2 regions of the Telluria mixta genome follow, and region 1 is predicted to be linked to the other one. Evidence: predicted binding sites of a transcription regulator. Region 1 holds the regulator's gene; the other holds the start of a gene.
What was found. Region 1 encodes LexA, which represses DNA repair genes until DNA is damaged. Its sites were predicted from a motif close to ACTGTATNNNNATACAGT; they were not measured.
Positions count from the first base shown of each region.

Region 1 (5,574 bases):
CGGGTACCGAGGCCTACGTCAAGGAACACAACGAGATGGTCAAGAACGCACCGCCGCGCGACGACGGCAAGTGATGGCGATGGCAGGAAGACGCCGGAGGCGATAACGCCTTGCTGTATCATTCGGCTCCTGAAAACGAAGTCTGCATATGCTCATCATCACCATCAAACAGGGCAAGGAAAAAAGCCTGCTGTCCGGCGACCCCTGGATTTATCTGTCCGCCATCGAGAAGGTCGAGGGGCGGCCCCAGGAGCGCGGCAAGCCCGGTGTCACGGCGATCGTGCAGTCGTCGGCACGCCAGTTTCTGGCGCGCGCGGCCTACAACGCGAAGTCGCAGATCGCGGCCCGCGTCTGGACCCTGCGCGAGGACGAACCGGTCGATCACGCCATGATGAAGCGTCGCGTGCAGGCTGCGGTCGCGCGGCGCGCCGTTGCCGTGCGTGGCGCCGATCCGCAAGCCCTGGTGCTGGTGATCGACGGCGAAAAAGACGGTCTGCCCGGGCTCATGGTGCACAGCTATGGCGGGACCGCCGGTTACCTGGTGTGCCAGTTCAATGCTGCCGGTGTCGACGCGTGGAAGGTGACCATCGTGCAGGCGCTGCTCGCGGCCACAGGTTGCCCCAACGTATTCGAACGTAGCGACGAGCTGTTGCGCAAAGGGGAGGGGCTACCTGTCATCTGGCGTGCCCTGGCCGGCGACGAGCCGCCGCAGCGCCTGATGGTACGTGACGGCAGCCGGCTGCTGCCGACCGATATCCGTACCGGTTTCGTCTATCCGCGCTGAGCGAAGGATAAAACGACAAGGCCCGCATGACGCGGGCCTGTGTGCAGGTGGAAGCTTAGTGCCAGGACCGCAGCAGTCCGACCGCCAGGCCTTCCAGTGCGAACTCGTCGGCCTGCGGATCGACGGTGATCACGGAAAAGTCCGGGTTTTCCGGCAGCAGTTCGATCGTGGTACCGGTCTTGCGGTAGCGCTTGACCGTCACTTCGTCGCCGATGCGGGCCACGACGATCTGGCCGTTCTTCGCGCTGTCGACCTTCTTGACGGCGAGGAAGTCGCCATCGCAGATGCCGGCGTCGCGCATCGACCAGCCCCTGACCTTCAGCAGGAAGTCGGGCTTGCTCGAGAACATGGCCGGGTCGACGGAATAGGTCGCTTCGACGTGTTCCTGGGCGAGGATGGGCGAGCCCGCGGCGACGCGGCCGACGAGCGGCAGCGACATCAGGTTCGGCGGAATCGGCGGTACGAAGGCAGGCACCGCGGCAGCAGCGGCAGCCTTGGATTCGACGGACTGGCCGACGAGGCGGATACCGCGCGAGGTACCCGGGGAAATTTCGATCGCGCCTTTACGCGCAAGGGCCTGCAGGTGTTCCTCGGCGGCGTTGGCCGAGCGGAAGCCAAGCTCCTGGGCGATTTCGGCGCGGGTCGGCGGGAAGCCCGTGTTGTCGATGGCTTCCTTGATCAGGTTGAGGATCTGTTCTTGCCGTGCGGTGAGCTTAAGCATGTTTGTCTTCGTTGGTACGGGGTCAGACTGTATTTTTGTACAGTATTGCGCCGCGCGCAAGGGGATTTCAAAGTTTTTTTGCGGTGCGGTACGCAGTGCACGTCTACAACCTTTTGCGGTGCGGTACGCAGCGCACGTCCAACGTTTTTCGCAGCGCCACGCACTGCGTGCCGCTGCCCCATTGAGCACTTGACGGTTTTGCTGTTATAATGTTGGGCTTTCCCTTCCCACACTCGTCTTGACGCCGAGGTGGGCATTTGTTTAAACGTCCTTAAGGAGTGTTTCATGCGTCATTATGAAATCGTGTTTATCGTCCACCCGGACCAGAGCGAGCAGGTCCCGGCGATGATCGAACGCTACAAGACCACGGTCACCTCGCGCGGCGGCAACATCCACCGCGTCGAAGATTGGGGCCGTCGTCAAATGGCTTACCAGATCCAGAAGCTGCCGAAGGCACACTACATCTGCCTGAACATCGAGTGCGACAACGAGACCCTGGTCGAGCTGGAAACCGCATTCAAATTCAATGATGCCGTGCTGCGTCACCTGACCGTGAAGATGAAGAAAGCTGAAACCGCACCGTCGCCGATGATGAAGTCGGTCCAGCGCGAAGACGCAGCCAAGAGCCACCGCGCCGAGCAGGCCGCCGCTCCGGCCGCAGCAGCCTAAATCTCTCGCGGGAGCATCAGGCTGTAAGTGAACAAGCTGTCCCTGGTCGCAAGCATTCTGGAACGCGACGTCCTGCGCTACACCCCGGCCGGCATCCCCATCGTGGGCGGCATCCTGCAACACGGATCGACGCAGACGGAAGCGAGGCTGGACAGGCAGGTCGAATTCGAGATTCCCGCGGTTGCCGCGGGCGAGATTTCGGGACGATTTGCCAATGCCGAGTTGGGCGCGATGTACCGCTTCACCGGATTCTTGGCCAGGAAAAGCCGTCACAGCAAAAGCCTGGTGTTTCACATCATTGATTTCAGTGCCGCATAAAAGTTTGCGGGCACGTTTATAGATAGATACAGGAGCCTCAAAATGGCATTCGGTAAAAAGTTCGACAAAAACAAAGCTAAGCTCAAAGAGAAGCGTAAACAGCAGAACCCGCTGTTCAAGCGCAAGAAATTCTGCCGCTTCACCGCTGCAGGCGTGGAACAGGTTGACTACAAAGACGTCGACACCCTGAAGGATTTCGTCCAGGAAAACGGCAAGATCATGCCGGCACGCCTGACCGGCACCAAGGCTCACTACCAGCGTCAAGTGGACACCGCCATCAAGCGCGCCCGTTACCTGGCTCTGCTGCCGTACACCGACCTGCACAACGCTTAATCGTCGGTCGCGACCGCAAGCATAGTCAGATTACTGGAGAATAAAATGCAAGTTATCCTGCTGGAAAAAGTCGTCAACGTCGGCAACCTGGGCGACGTCGTCAAGGTCAAAGATGGTTACGCTCGTAACTTCCTGATCCCGCAAAAAATGGCCCGCCGCGCAACGCAGGCTGCCGTGGCCGAGTTCGAAGTCAAGCGCGCCGAACTGGAAAAAGCAGCTGCCGAGAAACTGGCTGCCGCTCAAGGCCAGGGCGACAAGCTGAACGGCATGACCGTCACCATCGCCCAGAAAGCCGGCGTCGACGGCCGTCTGTTCGGTTCCGTGACCAACTTCGACATCGCCGAAGCCCTGACCAAGCAAGGTTTCGCCGTCGAAAAGGCACAAGTGCGCATGCCGACCGGTCCGCTGAAGACCACCGGCGAGCACCCGGTGTCGGTCGCTCTGCACACCGACGTCGTGGTGGAAATCACCATCGCTGTCGTGGGCGAAGCCGCCTAAGATACATTCTGTTGTCAGAATGAGAAAAGCCGGGGTTGCCCCGGCTTTTTTGTTTTTGGAAACTCACCAATGATTTCAGCGCCTGATCGGGAACGGGTATAATGCCGGCCATGAACACCCCAGCAGACCCGCAGATCGAGTCGCTCCGCATCCCTCCGCATTCCATCGAAGCAGAACAGTCCGTCATCGGCGGCCTGCTGCGCGATAACGCGGCGTGGGACCGCATTGCCGACTTCATGCATGCGGAGGATTTTTATCGCTACGACCACCGGATCATCTTCGAACAGATGGTTCGCCTGATCAATGCCGGCAAGCCTGCCGACGTGATCACCGTGTACGAGGCGCTCGTCCAGCTCGGCAAGGCCGAGGACGTCGGCGGCCTGCAGTACCTGAATGCGATGGCGCAGAATACGCCATCCGCCGCCAACATCCGCCGTTATGCCGAGATCGTCCGCGATCGCGGCGTGCTGCGCCAGCTCATCACCGTCGCCGACGAGGTGTCCGGCAAGGCCTTCAATCCGCAAGGTGCCGAGGTCAAGCAGATCCTCGACGAGGCGGAATCGCGCATTTTCGCGATCGCCGAGCAGGGCGCCCGGGGCGCCCAGGGCTGGTTGCCCGTCCAGCCGCTGCTGACCCAGGTGGTCGAGCGCGTGGACGAGCTGTACAGCCGTGACAACCAGGGCGAGATCACCGGCGTCCCGACAGGCTTCACCGATCTCGACAAGATGACGTCCGGCCTGCAGCCGGGCGACCTCGTGATCGTCGCAGGCCGTCCGTCGATGGGCAAGACCGCGTTCTCCGTCAACATCGGCGAAAGCGTGGCCGTCGATGCCGGCCTCCCGGTCGCGATCTTCTCGATGGAGATGGGCGGCGTGCAGCTGGCGATGCGTATGCTCGGCTCCATCGGCCAGCTCGACCAGCACCGCCTGCGTACCGGCAAGCTGCTGGACGAGGACTGGCCGCGCCTGACGCACGCGATCCAGAAGATGAACGATGCACAGATCTTCATCGACGAGACGCCGGCGCTGAACCCGATCGAGATGCGGGCCCGTGCCCGCCGCCTGGCGCGCCAGTGCGGCAAGCTGGGCCTGATCATCGTCGACTACCTGCAGCTGATGCAGGGTTCCAAGCCGGGCGACAACCGGGCGTCCGAGATCTCGGAGATCTCGCGAAGCCTGAAGGGCCTGGCGAAGGAACTGGGATGCCCGGTGATCGCGCTGTCCCAGCTGAACCGCTCGCTGGAACAACGCCCCAACAAGCGCCCCGTGATGTCCGACCTGCGCGAATCGGGCGCTATCGAACAGGATGCGGACGTGATCATCTTCCTGTATCGTGACGAAGTTTACAACCCGGACTCGCCCGACAAAGGTACTGCCGAGATCATTATCGGCAAACAGCGTAACGGCCCGATCGGCGCCATTCGCGTGACCTGGATGGGCATGTACACGAAGTTCGGCAATTACACCGGCAACCTGAGCATTTATCAGGGCGATTAAAAAAGCCGAGAGCAGCCAAGGATCGCGGCGTCGCCGCGACTTTCAAAGAAGTCCCAAGAGATTTACCCAACGGAGAACCTATGTTTGGACGCCTGATGCCCACGGAGGGCAAATTTTTCGACCTGTTCAACCAGCACGCCGCGTTGTGCGTGAAGGGTGCACAAGAGATGGTCGGCCTGATGACCAACTTCGACGACCTGGAAAACCGCACGCACGCCGTGGAGAGCATCGAAAAACAGGCGGACAAGATCACCTACCAGTGTGTGGACCTGCTGCACAAGACGTTCATCACGCCGCTCGACCGTGACGACATCCACAAGCTGATCACCCGCATGGACGACATCCTCGACATGATGGAGGACGCCGCCCAGACCATCTCGCTGTATGACCTGCACGCCGTGACGCCGGAAGCGAAGCGCCTGGCCGAGCTGTGCCTGGCATGCTGCGAAAAGGTCCAGCAGGCCGTCGGCATGCTGCACAACATGGACAACGCCCAGAAGATGGTCGCCATCTGCGAAGAGATCGACCGCCTGGAATCGGACGCCGACCACGTGATGCGCGCCGCCATGTCCAAGCTGTTCCGCGACGAGCCGGACGTGCGCAACCTGATCAAGATGAAAGCCATCTACGAAATCCTCGAGACGGTGACCGACCGCTGCGAAGACGTTGCCAACATCATCGAAGGCATCATCGTCGAGAACGCGTAACGACCGGACCAACAAGAACAATATGGATTCTCTACACATCAGCATCTA
Region 1 covers NZ_CP119520.1:3,761,671-3,767,244, forward strand. Annotated here, with positions in the region: gene P0M04_RS16710 (tetratricopeptide repeat protein) at 1-74, shown strand, start outside; gene P0M04_RS16715 (class I SAM-dependent rRNA methyltransferase) at 149-784, shown strand; gene lexA (transcriptional repressor LexA) at 840-1,505, opposite strand; gene rpsF (30S ribosomal protein S6) at 1,791-2,174, shown strand; gene priB (primosomal replication protein N) at 2,202-2,492, shown strand; gene rpsR (30S ribosomal protein S18) at 2,535-2,825, shown strand; gene rplI (50S ribosomal protein L9) at 2,871-3,323, shown strand; gene P0M04_RS16745 (replicative DNA helicase) at 3,434-4,819, shown strand; gene P0M04_RS16750 (DUF47 domain-containing protein) at 4,900-5,526, shown strand; gene P0M04_RS16755 (inorganic phosphate transporter) at 5,549-5,574, shown strand, end outside.

Region 2 (5,574 bases), 1.5 Mb from region 1:
AAACCGAGCAATCGGCCTTCGGCACAGGCGTGCTCGTGGACGGCATCGACTTTTCGGACGACAAGATGCTGCAGGGCCGCACCCTGTCGTACTCGGACACGCAGCGCTACCGCGTCGGTCCGAACTATCTTCAGCTACCGATCAATGCCCCGCAAGAAAAGGCGCAGGCAAAGACCAACCAGCGCGACGGCCAGATGACCTTTTATGTAGACACCGGCGGCGAGGACAAGCACATCAACTACGAACCGAGTCTGCTGGGTGGCCTGGGCGAAGCGCCGCAGCCGGAGAAGGATTACCACCAGCACGTCGAGGGCCACCTGGGCCGCTACCAGACGAGCCGCACGGCCGACGACTACAAGCAGGCCGGCGACCGCTACCGCACGTTCCAGGACTGGGAGCGCGACGACCTCGTCAACAACGTCGGCAACGACCTCAAGAAATGTCCGGAAGTGATCCAGCTCCGCATGGTGTGGCACCTGTGGCATTGCGACGAGGATTACGGCCGCCGCGTGGCCGAGGTTGCCGGCATCGACCTGGAAAAGGCGAAGGCGCTGCAACCGCTGCCGGGCAAGCCGGCGCCGGGCGAGAATCGCCCGGGCTCGACCTACACGAGCGGCCAGCCGGAAAGCGGCGGCGGCAAGAAGGAACCGGCGACCACGGAGGAAGTGGCGTCGGCAAAATAAAACAGGGGCCCGGATGAACGTCCGGGCCGTTTTTGCTTACGCCTTGGCTTCGCCGCCCAGCGCCTCGACCAGGTCGGTCAGCATCTTGGCCAGTTCGCCGGTCATCAGCATGATGTCGTTATCAAAACGCTCGTCATCGCTGTAGGTGATGGTTTCGTTTTCCTTGATCACGTCCAGCGGCTTGATGCCCTTGACGGCCAGCTGCTCGGTCAGCACGAACGAGATGCGGCTGTTCCACGTCATGGCCAGGCGCGTGCACTGCTTGCCGTTGGCGATGTGGCGGCGGATGTCTTCCGGGTCCAGCGAGTGCTTCACGTAGCGCACGGCGGCCTTGCTCTCGCCGGTGGCGCGCAGTTCCGTGTCCTGGTCGATCGTGAAGTTGTACGGCGCCTCGTCCGATTCCAGCCAGCCCGTCATCACGGCAACCGGCGACTTTTGCACGCGCAGCGATTCCAGCGGCAGCTTGTCCACGGCCTTCAGCAGCAGCTTGATGACGTCGTCGGCCTTGCTCGGGCTGGCGGCGTCGACGACGAGCCAGCCGTTGACCGGGTCGATCCACGTCCACACGTTGCCGCGGATGGAGAACGCGCGCGGCAGCAGCTCGTCGGCCACGCGTTCCTTGAGTTCTTTCATCGCCTTTTTACCCGGCGGGAAGCCCTGCTGCTCTTCCAGCTCGGCGGCCTTGGCCTTGGCCACCTGGTTGATGACCGAGCTCGGCAGCAATTTCTTTTCCGTGCCCAGCATCATCAGCATCTGCTTGTTGACGACGTGAACGAGTTTGCCGTTGCCGCGTGGCGAATCCCAGCCCTGGCGCAGCAATTCGTTGCTGCTGGCGGGCGTGAACGCCTGCGACTGCAGGGCCTCTTCCATCTGTTCAGGGGAGAAATTCCACGGTGCGGGCAGGCGGTAGATCTGAAGATTCTTGAACCACATAACGTTGCTTTCGGTTATCTCAGTATTTCAAAGGAACGACATTCTACACGCTGACCAGCGGCAAGATTCACGTCGTTGGATCGGTTTTTTAATGTGTTGCACGTTCGTCAAACAAGCTCAGTTGCTCGACGGTTTCCGTGTCGCTGAGGCGCACGCCGACGCCCAGCAGCCGCACGGGACGGCTCGCCCGCAGCCATCCTGTCTCCATCAGGTGACGGAACGTCGTCATGTTCGGCGCGTAGCCGACACACTCGACGGTCGTGCGCTGGAAGTCGGCAAACTTGATCTTTACGAACAATTTATTGATGAATTTTTCGGCATTGTTGCGCTTGATCCGGCCGAGCAGATGCTCGTACAGGTCGGGCAGCAGCGCGAGGCAGCCTTCCAGGTCGGGGACGTCCGGCGTGTACGTCTCCTCCGTGCTGATCGACTTGCGCTCGCGCACCGGATTCACGTCGCGGTCGTCGATGCCGCGGCACAGGTCGTACAGCCGCGCGCCGAACGAGCCGAAGTGCTGCTGCAGCTTGTCCATGTTCCAGTCGCGCAGGTCGCCGCACGTCTGCGCGCCGAGGCGATGCAGTTTCGCGGCCGTCACCTTCCCTACCCCGAACAATTTCTTGACCGGTAAGACGGCAACGAACGCATCCACTTCATCCGGGCGCACGAGGAACAGCCCGTCCGGCTTGTTCCAGTCGCTGGCGATCTTGGCCACGAACTTGTTCGGCGCCACGCCGGCCGACGCGGTGATGCCGACGGTTTCATGAATGCGGCGCCGGATTTCCTGGGCGATCAGGGTCGCGCTGCCCTTGCAGTGCGGCGAGTTCGTCACGTCGAGATAGGCCTCGTCCAGCGACAGCGGCTCCACGAGGTCCGTGTAGTCGCGGTAGATGTCCATGATCTGGCGCGACGCGACCCGGTACTTTTCCATGTTCGGTGGAATGAGGATCAGGTCCGGGCACAACTTCACCGCCTGCGCCGTCGCCATCGCCGAATGGATGCCGTAGCGGCGTGCCTCGTAGTTGCAGGTGGCAATCACGCCGCGCTGCTCGGCCCGCCCACCGACGGCCAGCGGCCGCCCGCGCAGGGACGGGTCGTCGCGCATCTCGACGGATGCGTAAAAACAATCGCAATCGCAGTGGATGATCTTGCGGACGGGGGCGTTCACGGTGGCGGTCGCCCGCGCCGAGCGACTACTGTAATTGCATACAGTATCGCTGGGAATTAGGAATAGTGCAAGGGGGAACGCCGCCGCCGCGGGGGATGCGGCGGCGGGTTGAGAGCAATTACTTGGTGGCGCTGGAATAGCTGCACGACTTGACGACGCCGTGGGCCGGGTCGCCGAACACCGCGTTCGAGCATTTCACCGAGCCGGTGAAGGTCTTCGTCACGAAGCTCGTGGCGGTGCCGTAGCGCACGTCGCGGGTGCCGGTGAACGAGCAGGTGCCGTTTTCGGCGGCGCAATAAGTCCAGGTCGGGGTCGTCGTCGTGGTCGTCGAGCCCAGCGCCGCGTTCACGGCGGCGGCCGCGTTGATGATGCCGGCGCCGCAGCCCGAGCACGCGGCCGGGAAGGCGCGCGCCGTCGACTTCAGCTTGGCGGCCACATCATCCGGCGTCAGGTTCGGATTTGCCGACAGCATCAGCGCGACGACACCGGCCACGTGCGGCGTCGCCATCGACGTGCCCATGTAGTACGCGTAGTTGTCCGATGCCGGCGTGGTCGTGCCCGAGTTCAGGGTCGACAGGATGCCGGCGCCGTTGTCGCCGCCCGGTGCCGAGATCGTCACATTGGTACCGTAGTTCGAATACGAGGCCTTGCCGCCCGCACGGTTCGTCGCGGCGACGGTGATGACGCCCGAGCAGTTGGCCGGGTTCGAATTGATCGCATTCGTGTTCGAGTTGCCGGCCGCAACGACGACCACGGCGCCGCGCGAACGGGCGCTGTTGATCGCGTTCTGCGTCGTCGTGTCGCAGGCACCGGTGCCGCCCAGCGACAGGTTCAACACGCGTGCCTTGTTCGCATTGGCCGGCACGCCGGTCACGGTGCCGCCCGAGGCCCAGACCATGGCGTCGGCGATGTCCGACGTGTAGCCGCCGCAACGGCCCAGCACGCGCGCCGGGACGATCTTCGCGTTGTACGCGATGCCCGCGACGCCGAGGCCATTGTTGGTCTTCGCGGCGATCGTGCCGGCCACGTGGGTGCCGTGCCAGCTCGAGGCCTTGTCCGCGGCCGGGATGCCCGTGCCGCAGCTGCCGGCCGGGGCCCAGTCGCCCGGATCGCTGGCGTCCGTGTCGCGGCCGCTGCCGTCGTTGGCGATCGTGGTCGTGGAGATGAAGTCATAGCCCTGCAGGATCTGGCCCGACAGGTCCGCGTGCGGACGGTAGCCGGTGTCGATCACGGCCACGTTGATGCCGGCGCCGGTCGACTTGTCCCAGGCGGCGGGCGCGTTGATGCCGCCGGTGGCTTCGTACAGGTCCCACTGCTGGGTATAGCTGGGGTCGGTCGGGGTCGCCAGCGGAACCATGATGCGGTCCGGCTCGGCGTACTCGACGTTGGCGTCGCGCGACTTCAGTTCGGCGGCCAGCTGGCGCGCCTCGTCGAGCGACATCGTGCGGTTGAGTTGCAGGACGTTCGCGCCGTTCGCCGTCGCGCGCAGCGCGCGCATCGTGGCGCCGTAGGTCTGGCCGGCGCGGTCGATCAGGGCCTGGCGCGCGCGGTCGATGCCGCGTGCAGCCACGCCGGTCTTCGACGTGTCGCTGTCGCCCTTGTACTTGACGATGATGCGGTCGGTCTGGACGACGGAGGGATTGGTCTGCGCCGTGGCCTGGCCGGCGATACCGGCGGCAACGAGGGCCGCTGCACAGATTTTCAACAGAGAAGAGATCTTGTGGCGCTGCGTCATGCTGCATCCTTTTCAGAGAACCGAACTGTGCAGCGTAACGAAAAACGGCCCGCATGGGGCCGTTCTTCGGGGTTTTTACAACAGGAAAATTTCGTTAAGTAATTGAATTTTAACGGTTATTAGCCCTGTTATAACGCATTACCAGGTCAGCTTGAGCGTGTACTTGCCGCTGGTCGAACCGGTGCCGCCGCTGTAATACACGACGCGCACATAACGGGTCACCGTGGACGAGCCCGTGTTGGACGACGTGGCGGTATCCGCGCTGCCCGTGCCGTTCTCGCTACGTGCCAGCAAGGTGCCTGCGCTGTTATAGATGTACAGGTCGTAGTCCGAGCTCGAGTTCGGCGTCATCGTCGCGCTCAGGGTTTTACCGGCCGGCAGCTGGACAGAGAAATAATCCGTGTCCGTCGAGCTGCCCATCGCGGCATTGACCGTCGTGCCGGACGTCGTCACGCCGTTGGCCGTGCTGATCGTGTTGTTCGACTCCGTTTCCGAGATCGTCGTGCCCGTACCGCCACCCGTGCCGGCCGCCGCATCCACCGCGGCCGAGGCGTCCACGATACCGGTGCCGCAGCCCGAGCAGCTGGCCGGGAACGGACGCGTGCTCGACTTCAGGCGCGACTCGACCTCGTCCGGCGTCAGGTTCGGGTTCTTGGCCAGCATCAGCGCGACGACACCGGCCACGTGCGGCGTCGCCATCGACGTGCCCATGTAGCCCGCATAGCTGTCGGCGCCCGGCGAGGTGGTGCCGGCGTTCAAGGTGGACAGAATGGCCGCGCCGCTGTCGCCGCCCGGTGCCGCGACGTCGACCACGGTGCCGTAGTTCGAGTAGGAGGCACGGCCGCCGGAGCGGTTCGTCGCCGCCACCGTGATCACGCCCGCGCAGTTGGCCGGGTTGCTGTTGCTCGCGTTCTGGGACTCGTTACCGGCCGCCACGACGACCACGGTGCCGCGCGAACGGGCGCTGTTGATCGCGTTCTGCGTCGTCGTGTCGCAGGCGCCGCCGCCGCCCAGCGACATGTTGATCACCTGAGCGCGCGCCGCGATGGCAGGCACGC
Region 2 covers NZ_CP119520.1:2,257,879-2,263,452, reverse strand. Annotated here, with positions in the region: gene P0M04_RS10085 (catalase) at 1-683, shown strand, start outside; gene P0M04_RS10080 (recombination-associated protein RdgC) at 720-1,616, opposite strand; gene dinB (DNA polymerase IV) at 1,705-2,781, opposite strand; gene P0M04_RS10070 (S8 family peptidase) at 2,900-4,516, opposite strand; gene P0M04_RS10065 (S8 family peptidase) at 4,655-5,574, opposite strand, start outside.
Region 2: a site for LexA is predicted at 2,809-2,826, ahead of dinB (DNA polymerase IV). Genes of this name have one in related genera too.